DNA from 3 places in the Chenggangzhangella methanolivorans genome. Region 3 is predicted to be linked to each of the others. Evidence: predicted binding sites of a transcription regulator. Region 3 holds the regulator's gene; each other region holds the start of a gene.
The links. Region 3 encodes LexA, which represses DNA repair genes until DNA is damaged. Its sites were predicted from a motif close to TGTTCNNNNTGTGTTCNG; they were not measured.
Positions count from the first base shown of each region.

Region 1: the regulator LexA is predicted to act here: its motif matches at 1,466-1,483, upstream of ACFOWB_RS00805 (DNA repair protein).
Region 2: the regulator LexA is predicted to act here: its motif matches at 2,367-2,384, upstream of ACFOWB_RS07535 (ATP-dependent helicase).

Region 1 covers NZ_JBHRXS010000003.1:90,835-96,828, forward strand. The annotation lists gene ACFOWB_RS00800 (DinB/UmuC family translesion DNA polymerase) at 1-514, opposite strand, end outside; gene ACFOWB_RS00805 (DNA repair protein) at 528-1,433, opposite strand; gene ACFOWB_RS00810 (hypothetical protein) at 2,250-2,501, opposite strand; gene ACFOWB_RS00815 (hypothetical protein) at 2,797-3,000, opposite strand; gene ACFOWB_RS00820 (peroxiredoxin) at 3,307-3,792, opposite strand; gene ACFOWB_RS00825 (protein-disulfide reductase DsbD domain-containing protein) at 3,863-4,711, opposite strand; gene ACFOWB_RS00830 (YqgE/AlgH family protein) at 4,837-5,460, shown strand; gene tcuC (MFS transporter) at 5,457-5,994, opposite strand, start outside.
Region 2 covers NZ_JBHRXS010000004.1:456,165-462,158, forward strand. The annotation lists gene ACFOWB_RS07535 (ATP-dependent helicase) at 1-2,175, opposite strand, end outside; gene ACFOWB_RS07540 (DUF1236 domain-containing protein) at 2,389-2,784, shown strand; gene ACFOWB_RS07545 (acyl-CoA thioesterase) at 2,865-3,341, opposite strand; gene ACFOWB_RS07550 (FAD-binding oxidoreductase) at 3,396-4,811, shown strand; gene ACFOWB_RS07555 (AsmA family protein) at 4,915-5,994, shown strand, end outside.
Region 3 covers NZ_JBHRXS010000006.1:228,308-234,301, forward strand. The annotation lists gene ACFOWB_RS12255 (ComEC/Rec2 family competence protein) at 1-711, shown strand, start outside; gene lexA (transcriptional repressor LexA) at 898-1,599, opposite strand; gene ACFOWB_RS12265 (hypothetical protein) at 1,899-2,282, shown strand; gene ACFOWB_RS12270 (molybdopterin molybdotransferase MoeA) at 2,312-3,529, opposite strand; gene moaC (cyclic pyranopterin monophosphate synthase MoaC) at 3,526-4,023, opposite strand; gene ACFOWB_RS12280 (hypothetical protein) at 4,026-4,370, opposite strand; gene ACFOWB_RS12285 (DUF1003 domain-containing protein) at 4,461-5,018, opposite strand; gene trpC (indole-3-glycerol phosphate synthase TrpC) at 5,048-5,842, opposite strand; gene trpD (anthranilate phosphoribosyltransferase) at 5,839-5,994, opposite strand, start outside.

The DNA.
Region 1 (5,994 bases), on a different contig from region 3:
CGCGCGCCGCCGTCGCGCCGATCGTCTTCAGCCCCGCGCGCAGCAGCGCGGTCCTTTGCGCCTCGTCGAGGCCGAGCGCGACCACCGGCAGCCGCGCCACGAGATCGCGGCTCGAGCCTGCGGGCGCGACGCCGCCTTGCGTGAACCAGGCGAGCGCGCGGGCCGGCCCCGCCGCGTCCGCCACCGCGACGCGGCAGGCGAAGCCGTGGGAGCCCAGCGCCTCGACCAGGCCTTCTACGAGGCTCTCCTCGCCGCCGAACAGCGCCCCGCAGCCCGAGACGTCGAGCAGCAGGCCGCGCGGCGGATCGAGCGCGACAAGCGGGGTGTAGCGGTCGCACCAGTCCGCGAGGGCCTTGAGGAGACGTTCGTCCTCGTGGACGTCGGCGGGCGCGGCGCGCAAGGTCGGACAGACCGCGCGCGCCTCGGCGAACGCCATGCCGGGCGCGCAGCCGCGCTTGCGCGCAGCCGCGTCGACGGCGAGCAGCCGCAGCGCCGCCCCGACCCGCTCGACCACCGCGAAGGGCCGCTCATCCGGCTCTGCGCAGGCCGCCCGCTCCTGGCGCCGCAGCCGGTCGATCGGCAGGTCCGGCAGCGCGATCGCGAGGATCCGCCGCCGCTGCGGCGTCGCGCCGGACGTCCGGGTCGAGGGCGCCGAGGCGCCGCTCGGCAAGGCGGAAGAGCCCGTCATCGAACCCCCAGGCGAGCGGCCAGCGCCCGACCCCGCCGAACCGGTTGCGCGTAAGCTCGGCGCGCGCGAGCGGGCGCCCCCAGCCCTCCAGCGCCTCCGCCCAAGCCTCCGTCCGCGCGGCGGCCGCGCGGGCTCCAGCCGCCCCCCAGGCGGAGGAGAGCGGGGAAAGGCGCCAGCGCGTCTCGGCGGCCGAAAGCCCGGCTGGCGCCCCCGGCTGCGGCGCAAGGCGCAGCATGACCCCGAGCGCGCCCGACCGTCCCGCCGCAAGCGCGAGCCTGCGGCCCGCGATCCGGTCGAAGCCCTGGATCGCGCCGAAGGGCTCGATCACCACGGCCGCGACCGCGGCGGAGGAAAGCCCGGCCTCCGCCGCCTTCAGCGCCGCGGCGACGTCCGGCGCCCTCAGCAGGACGAGCCGTGCGGGATCGAGGCCGAGCGTCGCGAAACCTGGAGCCCAGATCTCGCCGCTCTCGCGCGCCGCCATGTCCTGCCTGATCCACAGCACCGCTCCCTTTGTCCCCGCGGCCAGAGCCGCAAGCGCGCCCACGAACCCGGTGGCGGCCCCCGCGGCGGCCGGCGAGGCGGCCGCCACCACATGCAGCGCGCCGCGCCTCAGCCCGCCTCCGAGCGCGGCGTCGATCTCGCCGACGCCGAGCGCGACCCGCGGGCCGCGCGCGTCCGCCTCGCGCCCCTCGACGCGGGCGACCGCCTCCCGCAGGGCCGCAAGCGTCTCCGCCGCCTCGCCCATGGGCGCCGCCTCGCTGCTGTCTGTTGACCTTAAGTTCCTGTTTTGTTCTTTTACGAAGCGACGGAAAGGTGAGTCAAGCCGCCGCAGGCAGGGGACGCCCCTGGGCATAAAGCCGGCCCCTGAAAATCGCTCAGGACTCAGCCTCCTGGGATTTTCGGAAATTTACGCCGCCACCGTGACGAGCAGTGCATAGCCTGTGCACAAGCCGGTTGCGCACAGGAAGACATGGCCTGACCGTTCCCGATGGCAGGGCGGCCTGTTTCGTCCGTTACTTAGGAAAAAACTGCACGGTCATCGCGCCGCCGTTGACATTGCAGCTGGCGCTGGACTCCCACGCTCGGAAATCCGCTTTCCCGAACGTTTTGTACAAAACCGTCTTGGCGCGATCGATACGTAGGCTTGGCGGCCTGCGATTGCTGAGGGAGCAAACCACTCCCCGCCGACAGCCCCAACGCAACCACGACAGCAATCGCCCATCTTACCCCTCCCCATCACCCTCATGGCTCCACGGGCCGAGCGTATGGCGACTTCGCGCTTAGGGCGAGCGACATCGACCTCAAAGCCAAGGCCGAACAGCGGCTGCAACGGCAAGATGTCTCCCAGCGCCGCTTGGAATGGACAGAATAAGGGCGCGTCTCAAACGAACGCCAAACTCAACCTGAGATTATATTTATGAGATTTTCGCTCGGCGCGCTTCGATCGCACGTCCGGGAACATTCCAGAACGTTCTGGTCCACTGGCGCACAAGGCTTTAGCCCGAACGTCGAACGGATATCATCGGACGAATAGCCGTCGCCTCGCCGATTTTCCGATCCTTCAGGCCACGCCGATCCGCTCCACGACCCCCCTGCGGTGATCGACGAGGATGCGAAGCGTCTCCTCGGCCTCCAGGCCGGTTTCGTAGCTTGCGACGAGAATCCCGGCGGCCTTTCGTTCGAGAAGCTCCCGCAGAACCGGCAAGGCCTCATCGGCCGTTTCGCACGCCAGTTCGACGTCGCCCCGGGCGCCGATGTATGTGATCACGTATGCCATGGCGCGAGATACGACCAAAGTCGTAGCGTTTACCATGACGATTGCATCATGGCTGACATTCAATTTGCGGTATACGCAAAAACGCGTATCCGCGGCTTCGCCGGACGCGCGCTCCCTTCGACATGGGAATCGCGAAAGCAAAAGCCCGACGCGTCGGGGGAGCGCGCCGGGCTTGCCGTTAGGCGAAACGCATCGGGGAGGTACGTTTCAGACGCTAGACGCGCGAGCGAGCGTTTGGTTCCGCGATTGATCCAGAAAGCGCTCTCGAACTCAGCGCGATCATCATACGCGTGAGCGATCGGCCGTTCGGAACAGGCTCGCCGAAGGCGTCCTAACGCTCGTCTGGCGACCGTTCCCTGGCCGCAAGGACCCGCAAAGCATCCATTGCCTCGGCTTCGGTCTGGAAGCTCGAGACCATCACGCCCGGCTCGCCCTTCTGGGCAAGCTCCGTCAGCGTCTCCAGCGCCTCCACGGCCGTCTCGCACGAGACTTCCCTGGCCATGCCTAGCGGGCCGTAGGTGATGACATAGGTCATGCGCTATCAGGTGGCGCGCCATTTGTCGCCGTCCACCATAGCGAGCATACAGTAAGTACTACTACTTAGTATGTCGTCCGCAACCCGCGCAGACGTGGGGCGGAGCCGTCCCGTCGCGCCAGCCGGCTGGCGGCGCGACGGGATCAGCCGGAAATGACCGCGCCGCCCCTCTCGCTTCCAAGGAAGCGCACTGCGGAGAGCCATTCCCGCCCAGTAGCCTAGGGCGTCGGCCCCGGGGATAAAACCCTCTCCGGGGAATCCTTTTGAAGGGGCTCGGCTGTTCCGAAGGACGAGCCGAGCCCGCGATCAGAGCGCCTCGAGGGTCTTTTCCGCGGTCGAGAGATCGGCCTTGCCAGGCGAGTCCTCGATCGCGAGATGCGTCACCACCATGTCGTCCAGCACCATGGCGTAGCGCTTGGAGCGCAGGCCCAGACCGCCGCCCGAAGCGTCGAGGTCGAGCCCGATCGCCTTGGCGAAGTCGCCGTTGCCGTCCGACAGGAAGGTGAGCTTGCCCTTGGCCCCGGTCGCTTCGGCCCAGGCGTTCATCACGAAGGGGTCGTTCACGGCGGTGACCGCCACGACCTCGACGCCCTTGGCCGCGAGCGCGTCGAGATTGTTCAGATAGCCCGGCAGGTGGTTGCGGTGGCAGGTGGGCGTGAAGGCGCCGGGAACCGCGAACAGCACGGCTTTCTTGCCGGCGAATACGTCCTCGGTCATCACGGTCTCGGGACCGTTGTCGCCAAGGCGACGGAAGGTGGTGTTGGGAAGGCGCGCGCCGACCTCGATCGTCATGAGGCTTGTGTCTCCGGAAACTGCGACGGGCGGGATGCTCCTGCCCATGCAAGGCGTTGCGCCGCGAGACTTAAGGCGTCCTGGCGATGTCGTCGAGGGCGACCGGGGTCTCGATCGCGCGCCCGCCGGCCGAAAGCGTGAGGCGCAGGCCGCTCTTCGGCAGTTCAGGCTCGTCGAACGCCATGCGGAACGTCGCCCGTCCGCTCTTCGGCGCGGCGAGCAGTTCGGGAGCCGGCGCGAAGTCGCCGTCGCCGGTTTCCGCGAAAAGCTCAGGCCGCGCGCCTTCGGGCGACGCCACCGCGATCTCGAGCGCCGCGCCGCCGCTCGCGGAGGCGCGGGCAACGGAGGCGACGGCGAGCGGCTCCGGCGCGCCGAGCGCAAGCGGCTTGGGCGTCGCGGCCTGGGCGGCGCGGACCGGCTCGGTCTCCGCGCCGGTCGTGGCGGCGGTGAGCTCGAGCTCCGCCTCGGCCCTCACTGGCACGCAGACCATCTCGCAGACGCCGTAGTCGGCGACGAGCCTGAGCTCCACGGGCGCAGCAGGATCCTTGGGCCGCACCGTCACGGGGAACGTCACCTCGCCATGATAGACGTTGGTGACGCCGTCGCCGTCGTCGGCCCGCTCGGGCGCGGGAAACGCGACCCTGGCCTCGGCGACGTTTTTCGACCCCGAGAAATCGAACCGCGGAGGAACGCCGCTCGCGCCGGGCTGGCGCCAGTAGGTCTTCCAGCCGGGGTCAAGCGCGATGGAGATCGCCGCGAGACGCTCTCCGGGGGCGGCGTCCGCGCGTTCCGCCTCCAGCGGCCCGGCGTCGATCAGGCGCAGCGCCGCCGCGCCTTCGCGCGCCCAGGGCGACGCGTTCTCGGCGACGGCCGGCAGGGGCGAAAGCGCGACGAGCGCGGCGGCCAGGAAACGGATCATGGTCGTGCGAGGATAGCGGCGACGGACCGTTCGCCAAAGCAAAGCGACGTGAGCGGCGCCCCGCAGCGTCTGATTGCGCGCGATACGACTTTCAAAAACCGCCGGCCGCCCATAATCTTCAGCCCATGGCTCCGGTGATCCGCAAACATCTGACCGAAAAGAAGGACCGCTCGGGATATCTCGACGGTCAGGTGCTGGTGGCGATGCCGACCATGGAGGACGACCGCTTCGCGCGGACGGTCATCTATGTGTGCGCGCATTCCTCCGAAGGCGCGATGGGCATCGTGGTCAACAAGCCCGCGCCGCACATCAGCTTTCCGGACCTTCTGGTGCAGCTTGACGTGATCACGGAGGGCGAGGAGATCCGCCTGCCGGACGGCGCCGAGGCGATCCAGGTGCTGCGCGGCGGGCCGGTCGAAAGCGGGCGCGGCTTCGTGCTGCACTCTGCCGACTTCATGATCGAGGACTCGACGCTGCCGATCGACGACGGCATCTGCCTTACGGCGACGCTCGACATCCTGAAGGCGATCGCGCGCGGCGACGGGCCGCAGAGCGCGATCCTCGCGCTCGGCTACGCCGGCTGGGCGCCAGGTCAGCTCGAGACCGAGATCCAGGCGAACGGCTGGCTCAACGTGCCCGCCGACCGCAGCCTCGTCTTCGACGGCGAGCCGGATTCGAAATACGAGCGGGCGCTCGCCAAGATCGGCATCGACCTCGGCAAACTGTCGACCGAGGCGGGGCACTCCTAGGCCCGCGCAGCCGCCCCTTCGGGTTCGGCCTCCGGCTTCCGCCGGAACAGAAACAGCGTCGACACGAAGCCGCAAAGCGCGGCGAACGACATCCAGATCCCCGGCGCCGCTTTGTCGCCCGTCGCCTCGATCATCCAAGTGGAGATCGCGAGCGAGAAGCCCCCGAGCGTCGTCGCGAGGCTGTAGGCGAGCGAGAAGCCCGAGGCGCGCACATGGGCGGGGACGAGCTCCGTCAGCGCCACCACCATCGCGCCGTTGTAGGAGGCGTAGAGGAACGACAGCCACAGCTCGACCTCGAGCAGGCGCAGAAAGCTCGGCTCGGCCACGAGCCAGCGCAGCGCCGGATAGGCGGTGAGCATGGTGAGCGCCGTGAAGGCGAGAAGGATCGGCTTGCGGCCGACACGATCAGAGACAGCGCCCCAGATCGGCAGCCAGACGAAATTCGAGACGCCGACGCAGATCGTCACGATCAGCACCGCCGAGCGGTCGAGCTTCAGCTCCCGCTCGCCGAACGTCGGGGTGTAGGCGGTGATG
Region 2 (5,994 bases), on a different contig from region 3:
GCGGCTGCGCGCGCCGGGGCCGGCCGAGCCGCGGTCGAAGCCGCGCTCCTGCGCGCGCTTCCAGCCCGGCGTCTCGTAGGTCGAGGTGAAGGCGTCCGCCCGGTCGAAGCGGCTTGCGCCGTAGCTTCCGCCCATATGGCCGCCGCCGAAGGTCGCCGGCGCCTCGACGACGTCGACGGCCGTCTCCGGCAGCTCGTCGAGAAAGCGCGACGGGATCGAGGACTGCCACATGCCGTGGACGCGCCGGTTCGACGCGAACCAGATCTTGGCCCGGCGCTTGGCGCGCGTGACGCCGACATAAGCCAGGCGCCGCTCCTCCTCGAGCCCCGCGCGGCCGTTCTCGTCGAGCGAGCGCTGGTGCGGGAAGAGGCCTTCCTCCCAGCCGGGGAGGAAGACGGTGTCGAACTCCAGCCCCTTGGCGGCATGCAGCGTCATGATGGTGACGGCGTCCTCGCCGCGCGCGCCGTCGACGTCCATGACGAGGGAGACGTGCTCGAGGAAGCCGCGCAGGTTCTCGAACGGCTCCATCGAGCGCACGAGCTCCTTGAGGTTTTCGAGCCGACCCTGGGCTTCGGCCGAGCGGTCCTTGGACCACATGTCGGTGTAGCCGCTCTCCTCGAGGATCTTTTCGGCGAGCTCCACATGGGGCGTGCGGTCGAGCTCTCCGGACCAGCGGTCGAACGACAGCACGAGATCCTTCAGGGCGTTGCGGGCCTTGGCCGGCAGCGCGCCCTCGGCGACCAGCCGGCGCGAGGCTTCGGGAAGCGTCACCTCGTCGGCGCGGGCGCGCTCCACGATCTGCTTCACGCTCGCATCGCCGATGCCGCGCTTGGGCACGTTGACGATGCGCTCGAAGGCGAGCGCGTCGGCCGGGCTCGCCACGACGCGGATATAGGCCATGGCGTCGCGGATCTCGGCGCGCTCGTAGAAGCGCGGGCCGCCGACGACGCGATAGTTCAGGCCCAACGTGATGAAGCGCTCTTCGAACTCGCGCATCTGGAACGAGGCGCGCACGAGGATCGCCATGTCGTCGAGCTTGTGGCCTTTGGTCTGCAGCGCCTCGATCTCGTCGCCGATCTGGCGGGCCTCCTCGCCGGAGTCCCAGGCGCCCGCCACGCTCACTTTCTCGCCGAGCTCGGTCTGGGGGCGAAGCGTCTTGCCGAGCCGGCCCTCGTTTTTCGCGATGAGATGCGAGGCGGCGTTGAGGATGTGGCCGGTGGAGCGGTAGTTGCGCTCGAGCCGCACCACCTTCGCGCCCGGAAAATCCCGGTCGAATTTGAGGATGTTCTCCACTTCGGCGCCGCGCCAGCCATAGATCGACTGGTCGTCGTCGCCGACGCAGGCGAGGTTCTTGGAGCCCTGCGCGAGGAGCCGCAGCCAGAGATACTGCGCGACGTTGGTGTCCTGATACTCGTCGACCAGCATGTAGCGGAAGCGCCGGTGATACTGGCCGAGCACGTCGGCGTTTTCGCGGAAGATGCGGATCGGCTCCAGCAGCAAGTCGCCGAAATCGACCGCGTTCAGCTGTTTGAGGCGTGTCTGGTAGAGCCCGTAGAGCTCCGCGCCGCGGCCGTTGGCGTAGGCCTGCGCCTCGCCGACAGGCACATCCTTCGGCGACAGCGCGCGGTTCTTCCACCCGTCGATCGCAAACGCCAGCTGGCGCGCGGGCCAGCGCTTGTCGTCGATGTTTTCCGCCGCCAGCACCTGCTTCAGCAGGCGGATCTGGTCGTCGGTGTCGAGGATCGTGAAGCTCGGCTGGAGCCCTGCGAGCTCGGCGTGCCGGCGCAGCATCTTGGCGCCGATCGAGTGGAACGTGCCGAGCCACTCCATGCCCTCTGCGGCTCTGCCCAACAGGTCTCCCACCCGCGTGCGCATCTCGCGCGCCGCCTTGTTGGTGAAGGTGACGGCGAGGATCTCGAACGGCCGAGCCTTTCCGAGCGCGAGGATGTGGGCGATCCGCGTGGTCAGCACCCGCGTCTTGCCCGTTCCGGCGCCCGCCAGCACCAGCAGCGGGCCGTCGAGCGTCTCGACGGCTTCGCGCTGCTCCGGGTTCAGCCCCGCGAGATAGTCCGGCGCGTTCGCCGCCCGCATCGTCCCTTGGGCGCGCGCGGCGATGCCGCCCGGACGGAGCGCGGGCGCGGAAGGATCGTCGTAACGGGCGTTCGGGTCGGACAAGGAAAGACGGCTCCGGAATGCAAGGCGAGCAGGCCGCGACTCAGCGCGGCCCGCCGAGAACAAAATGGCGCCCCGGTGGCCCGATGGCGAGCCGCCGGGAGGTCATCGCGAAAGTCGGCGCACAGCTCGCTTTTGGTTACATGTCATTTCACGTGGAACGCTTTCTGTGGGCCGTCCGTTGTTGGGGCGGGCGGAACACAGGAGGACTTCATCATGCGCAATGGCATGATCGCGCTCGTCGCCGCTCTCGGCGTAGCCATTCCCACCGTCGCTTTCGCCGGGGACCGTGAAGCTGGCGGCGCCGCCGCGGGCGCGGCCACCGGAGCCGCCACGGGCGCCGTGGTCGGCGGACCTGTCGGCGCGGCTGTCGGCGCAGGCGTCGGCGGCGTCGTGGGCGCGGCCGCGACCCCGGACAAGCGGGTGCGCACCTACGTGACCGGCGCCGACCGCGCCTCCGTCACCTATGAGGGCGACGTCGTCGTCGGCCGTCGTCTGCCGGAGCGCGTCGAGGTCTACAGCGTGCCGGACAGCGACTACAGCTACACGGTCGTCAACGAGAAGCGGTACATCGTGAACAGCGACCGCGAGATCGTCGAAGTCGTCGAATAAGATTTGACGCATCGTCTGGTCTTCGAAGGCCCCGCGCATCCTCTGCGCGGGGCTTTTTCGTGTCGCGGCTCGCGGCGCCGTCACTTCCGCATCGCGACCCGGCGGCCGAGCCAGTCGAGACCGGCGGCGCCAGGAGCGTCGCGGGCCACCCGCGCCGTCAGCCGCTCGAACACGTCCTCCGGGAAGGGCGCGACCTTCCGCGACGCGACCGAGACCGACATCGTCACGCCTTCGGCGGTCGTGACCGTCTCGCCGTCGGAGCCGCGCACCAGCTCGACCGCCCAATGCGCCCGCTTGGCGTCGGCGGCGACGAAGCGCACCCGGCCGCGGATCTCCTCGCCCATCTTCATTTCGCGCAGGTAGCGCACATGCATCTCGGCCGCGAAGGTCGTCATGCCGCGCGCTTCGACGTAGTCTGGGCCCTTGAGTTCGCCGAAGGCGAGGTCGAGCGCCGTATCCGCCAGCACGAGATGGTAGGCCATGTTGACGTGGCCGTTGTGGTCGAGGAACCGGCTCTCGATCTCGAGCGGGGGCGACAGATAGGGCGCGTCGTTCAAACGGGGTCTCCGGAAGAGAGGCCAGGACGGGACGCCGGAGGTCTTGGCCCAATCATGCACGCCGCCGCAACCTCAGCCGCCGTCCGGGCGCCGGAATCCGACGTCGAGACGGCGATCGCCAGACTGTCGGAGCGCTTCGGGCCCCGGCTTTCGACCGGCGCCGCGATCCGCGAGCAGCACGCGAGCGTCGTCACCTGGATCGCCGCCGAGCCGCCGGACGCCGTCGCGTTTCCCCGCGACACCGAGGAGGTGGCGGAGATCGTGCGGATCTGCGCCGAGCATCGCGCGCCGATCATTCCGTTCGGGGCCGGCTCCTCGCTCGAAGGCCATGTGAACGCGCCGTTCGGCGGCGTCTCGATCTCGACCGCGCAGATGACCGAGATCGTCGCGGTCCATGCGGAAGACCTCGACGCCGTCGTCCAGCCGGGCGTCACCCGCAAAGCGCTAAACGCTCATCTTCGCGACGCCGGGCTGTTCTTCCCGATCGATCCCGGCGCCGACGCCTCGATCGGCGGCATGGCGGCGACCCGCGCCTCCGGCACCAACGCCGTGCGCTACGGCACGATGAAGGATGCGGTGCTTGGCCTCACCGTGGTCACGGCGTCCGGCGAGGTGATGCGGACCGGCGGGCGGGCCAAGAAGTCCTCGGCGGGCTATGATCTCACCCGGCTTTTCGTCGGTTCGGAAGGCACGCTCGGCGTCATCGCCGAGGTGACTCTGCGTCTCCACGGCTCGCCCGAGGCGGTCGCGGGCGGCGTCTGCCCGTTCCCGAATGTCCGCGCGGCCTGCGACGCCGCGATCCTGACGATCCAGACCGGCCTGCCGATCGCCCGAATCGAGCTTCTCGACGCCGCCATGGTCGCGGCCACCAACGCCTACTCCAGGCTTGCCTTGCCGGTCGCGCCGACGCTCTTCGTCGAATTCCACGGAACCGACGCGAGCGTCCACGAACAGTCCGAGCGTTTCGGCGAGATCGCGGCGGATCTTGGCGGCGGGCCGCTCGACTGGACGACGAAGGCCGAGGACAGGACGCGGCTCTGGACCGCCCGCCACGACGCCACTTGGGCGGCGGCGGCGCTGCGCTCCGGCGCCAAGCCCGTGCCGACCGACGTCTGCGTGCCGATCTCGCGGCTCGCCGACTGCGTCGAGGAGACGATCGAGGACATCGCGCGCTCCGGCCTCGTCGCGCCGATCGTCGGCCATGTGGGCGACGGCAATTTTCATGTCCTGCCGCTGGTGAAGCCCGAAGACGCCGGGGAGCGCGCGGCCTGCGCGGCCTTTATCTCGCGGCTCGTCGAGCGGGCGCTGCGCATGGGCGGCACCTCGACGGGCGAACACGGGATCGGGCAGGGCAAGATGGCCTATCTCGAAGCCGAGCACGGCGCCGCCGCCGTCGAGGCGATGCGGGCGCTGAAACGGGCGCTCGATCCATTCAACATCATGAATCCGGGCAAGATAGTCATTCCGTGAGTCCGGCCATCCCGTGTAATCATTTTCCCGTCGCACCCGGCCGCCGACCCGCCGCGGATGCGGCCGTTTCGCGAGCATCGGGTCGAAGCCGGACCAAGGCGCCTTGAACAATACGCTCACCGGGCTCGGGCTCGCTCTGGTGCTCGCGCTGGTCGCGGCGCTGATCGGGCCGTGGTTCGTCAACTGGACCGCCTATCGCGACGATTTCGCGAGACAGGCGAGCGCGCTCGTCGGCGCGCCGGTGACGGTGTCGGGCGCGGTCGACGCGCGGCTGCTGCCGACGCCCTATGTGCGGTTCCGCAACATTCATTCGGGCGCCGGCGCGACGCGGCTTGCGGTCGACGAGGTCGAGATCGAGCTCGCGATCGCCCCGTTGCTGCGCGGCGAGTTCAAGGCCGAGCGGGTGAAGCTCGTGCGGCCGAAGCTCGGCGTGGAGGCGACCGCGGACGGCGCCGTGCGCACCGCGTTCTCGGCGGGCCGCGCGGGCGCGGCGGAGCGGGTCTCGTTCGATCGCGCCGAGATCATCGACGGCGAGATCGCGCTCAAGGCCCCATGGGGCGCGTCGGCTCTGGGGGCGATTTCGGGCTTCGCCGAGGCGGGATCGCTCGCAGGCCCCTACAAGTTCGAAGGCTCGGCCGGCCCGCAGGAGCGCCGGATCGATCTGAGGCTCGCAACCGCCCGCGCGGACGCCTCCGGGGCGCTCCGGGTGAAGCTTTCGGCGAACGAGGCTGGACGACGCACGACCCTCGACGCCGACGGATTGCTGAAGCTCGCGGCGCGGCCAGGCTTCGAGGGGCGGGTCGCGATCACCCGCCCGGCTCGCCGTGACGCCCGCGACGGCGACGAGATCTGGAGCGCGAGCGGATCGACCAAACTCGAGGCCGGACGGCTGACCGTCGAGGCGCTCGATCTCGTCTACGGTCCCGAAGACCGCGCGGTCCGCATCGCCGGATCTGGCGCCGCTTCCCTCGCGAACGGACCGCGCATCGATCTTCGGCTCGAGTCGCGGCAGCTCGATTTTGACCGCTTGCTGGGCGATGGGCGCCCGCGCACGCCCGCGGGCGTTCTCGCCGAGATCGCCTCCCGGCTGCCCGGCGGATTCGCGCCGCCGGTGAACGGGTCTTTCTCGCTCGACGCGAGAGGCGTGGTGCTGGCCGGCGACGTCGTCCGGGACCTGCGGCTT
Region 3 (5,994 bases):
CGCTTCGTGTTCGCCTTCGGGGAAACGGCGCTCATCCTGTTCGCGGTCGGGATCGCCTGGCTCTGCCTGTGGCGAACGGCGCTGCGCTATCTCGGCGCGCCCGCGATCGGCCTCGCGCTCGCGCTGGCGGCGTTTCCGGCGCGGCCCGACGTCGTGATCGACGCCTCCGGACGGCAGATCGCCGCGCGCGGGCCCGACGGGCGCCTGGCGATCCTCGGAGGCCGGGCGTCGAGCTTCTCGGCGAGGGTCTGGCGCGGGGCTGACGGCGAGGCGCCGGGGGGCCCGAGTCCCGACGGCGGGCGCTGCGACTCGCAAGGCTGCGTCGCGCCGCTTTCCGGCGGTGGAGAGGTCGCGCTCGTGACCGACGCGCGGGCCTTCGCCGAGGAGTGCCGGATTGCGACGCTCGTCGTCACGCCGCTCGTCGCGCCGAAGGCCTGCAGCGAAACCGCGGCGGTCGTCGACCGGCGGACGCTCGCCGCGACCGGCGCGCTGGAGCTGACGCGGCAAGGCGTGGCGTTCTCGGCCAAGGCGGCGCGCGATCCGGCCGGACGGCGTCCGTGGACGGGCCCTATGCTTCGCGATCCGCCGCCGGCGGAGGCGCTGCGGCTGAGCTTCGCCACGCAGCCGAAGGCGGCCGGACCGCCGCAGGATCACAAGATCGTCGATCCCACGGAACCGGACGATATGACAGGCGACGGCGAAGAGCCCTAGCGTCTGCGGCCGCTCGATGCCGCCGACATATCCGTCCCCCTTCCCTTGCGGGAGAGGGTTAGGGGGAGCCTCCGAACTTTACAAAAAGGCGCCGCCCGCGCCCCTCAAGCGGCCAGCGCTTCGCGTCGCCTACCTTCTCCCACAGCGGGATAAGGAGAGACGCCGTCGCGTCGAAAGGCGAAGCCTTCAATACCGGCGGATCAGCCCCACGAGCCGGCCCTGGATCGCGACGCGGTCGGGGCCGAAGATGCGGGTCTCGTAGGCCGGGTTGGCGGCCTCGAGAGCGATCGAGGCGCCGCGCTTCCTTAGACGCTTCAGCGTCGCCTCTTCGTCGTCGACCAGCGCGACGACGATGTCGCCGGTGTCGGCGGTGGTCTGCTTCTTGATCAGCACCAGGTCGCCGTCGAGGATCCCGGCCTCGATCATCGAGTCGCCGCGCACTTCGAGCGCGAAATGCTCGCCGCCGCCCAACATGTCGGGCGACACCGAGATCGTGTGGCTGCGCGACTGGATCGCCTCGATCGGCACGCCGGCGGCGATGCGCCCCATGACGGGGACGGAGACCGAGCGGGGATCCTCATCCTCGTTCGCTGGCTGCGGACGGCGGCCGAGGCTGCCCTCGATGACGTTCGGAGAGAACCGGCCGGTCGGCCGCGTGACGGCGGGAGCGGCGGCTTCCGGCAGCTTCACCACCTCGAGAGCCCTGGCCCGGTTCGGCAGGCGGCGGATGAAGCCGCGCTCCTCCAGCGCCATGATGAGACGGTGGATGCCGGACTTCGACTGAAGCCCCAGCGCATCCTTCATCTCCTCGAACGAGGGGGGAACGCCGGTCTCCTTCAGCCGCTCGTGAATGAAGCGCAGGAGATCATATTGCTTGCGGGTCAGCATCGACGGCTCCGCGCGAGGCCAAAACAAATCATGAACACGACCGTAACTGTTCTAGACATGTTCCGCAAGCGTTAACATCCCGTTTCCGTCCGCGTGTCGGACAGACGAACGAGCGACGCGCCGCCGATGCGCCTCGCCGCGCAGCACGACCAGAGAGGGCGTAGGACCGATCTCCGACAAGCCGGGCGCCCGCGGCGATAGGTAGTCTTGCGGATGCCCGCCACGGTTGCCGGCGTCTAAACTTGTCGGAGTGCGGTCGCGCGTCGCGATCTCTAAGCAACCGACATCAGGAGACGACGATGCGTCGACTGGCCTTCGCGGTAGCGTGCGGTGTTGCGGCGTCTTGGTCCATGGCGGGCGAGGCGGCCGCGCGTGACTATTCTGGAAAATACAAGAGCAAGATCACGCTGCCGAACGGCGACGTCGTTAAGGCGAACGTCACGATCGTCAAGGTCGATGGTAGTATCTATCGATCTGAGTCAAAGTACGGGGATTTCATAGAGCTTTCGATGTGCTTTGCCGAGGAAGATCGCTTGAGTTGCGGATTTGCTCCCAAGTCCGGCGGCGGCTATGTCGGGTTCAGCATCTATGAGCCGGATGGATCGGGCAAACTGATCGGCAAATTCGCAGAGACGTCCACTCAGAAGCTCGGCAAGGAAGTCTTGACGCCCGTCGGGAAGTAGACGCTTCGGTCGGCCGCTTGCGGCGAGCCTTAGTAAGGATGCGGCAGCGCGAGGATCCGGCATGCGTCGCCGGCCTTCGCGGCCGGGGCGTGCGCGGGGCGGACCAGCAGGCATTCGGCGTCCGAGAGTCGGCGCAGCATCGACGAATCCTGCCGCGGAAACGCGGTCGCGACGGGAACGCCGTCAAGCCCGATTTCGAGCGCGGCGCGCATATAGTCCTCGCGCTGGTCGTTCTCGGGCATGTCGCGGCCGAGCCTGGCGGGCAGCAAAGCCGGATCGAGGTCCGCGCGCCCCGACAGCCGCCTGAGCGCGGGCGCGAGGAACAGCAGCGAACAGACGATCGACGAGACCGGGTTGCCCGGCAGGCCGAGCGCGAGCGTCGCGCCGCGGCGGCCCGCCATCATGGGCTTGCCTGGCCGCATCGCGATCTTCCAGAAGTCGAGCGTCACGCCCTCGGCCTCGAGCGCGGGCTGGACGAGGTCGTGGTCGCCGACCGAGGCGCCGCCGAGCGTGACGAGAATGTCGGCCTCTTCGGCGAAGGCGCGGGCGATCGCGGCGCGGATCGCCTGCGGCCGGTCGGGCGCGATGCCGAGGTCGAGCGGAACGCCGCCCTCGGCGGTCACGATCGCTGAGATCGCGAAGGCGTTCGAGGCGACGATCTGGTCCGGGCCGACAGGGTCGCCCGGCGCGACGAGCTCGTCGCCGGTGGCGAGGATCGCGACGCGCGGGCGTCGCGCGGCCTCCACCGCGGGATGGCCGAGCGCCGCCGCGAGCGCGAGGTCGCGCGCGCCGAGGCGCCGGCCGGCCTCGAGCAGCGCCTCGCCCTTCGAGAAGTCGAGCCCCGCCCGCCGGATGTGGCGCCCGGCTTGGGCCGCCTCTCGCGCGGTGATCACGTCGCCGTCGCGGTCGGCGTCCTCCTGGATGAGGATCGCGTCGGCGCCCTGCGGCACGGGCGCGCCGGTGAAGATGCGCGCCGCCTCGCCGGGACCGATCAAGCCGCCGAAGCTCTTTCCGGCCGCCGACTCGCCGACGACGCGCAGCCGCGCGCCCCCGGCTGCGTCCGCGGCGCGGACCGCGTAGCCGTCCATCGCCGAACAGTCGCAGGGCGGCTGGTCGCGGAGCGCATGGAGCGGAGCGGCGAGCGTGCGCCCAAGCGCCTCGGCGAGCACGACGCGCTCGGCCGGCAGCGGCGCGAGGCCCGCGAGGATGCGCGCGCGCGCCTCGGGGACGGGAAGCAGGCCGCTCACGCCGGCTCCCCGGCGTGGAAGTCGCCGGAGCGGCCGCCGGACTTCGACAGCAGCCGCACGCCCTCGATCCGCATGCCGCGATCGACCGCCTTGGTCATGTCGTAGACGGTGAGGCACGCGACGGTCACCGCCGTCAGCGCCTCCATCTCGACGCCGGTCGGGCCGGAGACGCGGGCGGTCGCGGAGACGCGCACGCCCGGCAGACTGTCGTCGGGCGTCAGCTCCACCGAGACCTTGGAGAGCGCCAGCGGATGGCAGAGCGGAATGAGCTCGTGGGTCCGCTTGGCCGCCATGATGCCGGCGATGCGGGCGACGCCGAGCACGTCGCCCTTCTTGGCCTCGCCCTCGACGACGAGACGCAGGGTCTCGGGCGCCATGACGACGCGGCCCTCCGCCGTCGCCTCGCGGGTCGTGGCGGGCTTGCCGCCGACGTCCACCATGTTGGCCTCGCCGGAGGCGGACAGATGGGTGAGACGCGGGGAAACGTCGGTCATCGTCAGGCTCCCGAGAACAGGGGGGCGAGGGCGTCGAACGAGACCGCCGCGCAGACGCCGAGGCCCGTCAGGATCAGCCCGACGAGATAGATCTTGGTCGCCTTGTCGTAGATCTTCTTTCGGAGCCCCTCGATCGGCAGCAGGAGCGCCAGCGCGCGGATCTGCAGCGCGACGCCGACGAAGATCATGAGGGCGGGCGGCGTGTCGTAGCTGTGCCAGACGCCCGGGCTCGACGCCCATTGCGACAGGAAGCCGAGAGAAAAGGAAACCGTGACGCCGAACGCCGTGATCGTGCCGTTGCGGAACGTGGCGTCGAGCGGCGGCGGGGGCGGGTCTTCCGGCGTCATGGTCGTGGTCGCTGGCTGGCGTGGCGCGGGCGGCGGCGCTTGGCGCGGCGGTTTTCGTTCGGAGCGGCGAGTGATGGCGGGTCGCGCGCCTCAACGCAACGGGCGCTGCTCGAGCAGGCGCGTGAGCAGGGCGATCTGCTCCTCCTGCTTGGCGACCAGCGCGACGAGATGGTCGTTCCTCAGCGCGTCGAGCTTGTCGTGCAGCGCCATGATCTCGATCTCGGCCTTCAGGTTCACCTCGTAATCGAGTTCGGCCTGCCGCCGGTCCTTCGCCGACTGGCGGTTCTGGCTCATCATGATGATGGGCGCCTGGATCGCGGCCAGCATCGACAGCATCAGGTTGAGGAAAATGAAGGGGTAGGCGTCGAACGGACGCGTCAGCAGCCAGACGTTGGCGACCGCCCAGATCGCCAGAATGACGCCGAAGATGACGATGAAGGTCCAGGATCCGCCGAACTGCGCCACGCCGTCGGCGAGCCGGTCTCCGAAGCTGTCGGCGTCGTCGTCGGGCGAGGGAGGCCGCGCGATGAGCTTGCGGCCGCGGGCGAGCTTGAGGACGCGCTTCTCGGCGTCGTCGAGGGCGTTGAGCGCGCGGCCGAAGACGCGGTGCGAGGCCTGGTCCAGCTCTGGCGAGGTCTCGTTCGTCATGGCAAGACCTCCTTGTCCGGCGGAAGCCTTCAGGCCGCGAGCAGCGACCGGGTCGCGGCGGCGACGTCGGGCTGGCGCATGAGGCTCTCGCCGACGAGCAGCGTGCGGCAGCCGACGGCGGCCAGGCGCGCGGCGTCCGCGGAGGTGAAGATCCCGCTCTCGCCGACGAGGATCCGGTCGGCCGGAACGCGGGCCGAGAGCTCCTCGGTCGTTTCGAGGCGCACGTCGAAGGTGCGCAGGTTGCGGTTGTTGACGCCCACGAGGGCCGTGCCGAGCGGCAGCGCCCGGTCGAGCTCTTGGCCGTCATGGACCTCGACCAGCACGTCCATGCCGAAGTCGCCGGCGGCGGCGACGAGGTCGCGGGCCTGCGCGTCGGTCACGGCCGCCATGATGACGAGGATGCAGTCGGCGCCGAGCGCCCGGCTCTCGGCCACCTGGTAGGGATCGTAGAGGAAATCCTTGCGGATGGCGGGCAGCGGGACGGCGTCGCGGGCTTGGCCCAGGAACTCGGGCGCGCCCTGGAACGAGGGGCCGTCGGTCAGCACCGAAAGGCAGGCGGCGCCGCCGGCCGCATAGGCGCGCGCGAGCGCCGGCGGGTCGAAGTCGGCGCGGATCAAGCCCTTGGACGGGCTTGCTTTCTTGATCTCGGCGATGAGCGCGGTGCGCCCGTCCGCATGGGCGGCGCGGATCGCCTTGACGAAGCCGCGCGGCGGGGAGGCGGCCTCCGCCGCGCGCCTCACCTCGGCGAGGGGGCGGGCGGCTTTCGCGGCCTCGATCTCCTTGAGCTTGTAGGCGCCGATGCGCTCCAGCACGTCTGCGGTCATTCGGCCGTCTCCGGGTTCGAGACGCGGATCAGGGCGTCGAGGCGCGAGGCGGCGGCGCCGCTGTCGATCGAGGCGGCGGCGAGCTCCGCGCCCTCCAAGAAACTCTTGGCGCGGCCCGCCACGATCAGCGCGGCGGAGGCGTTGAGGATCGA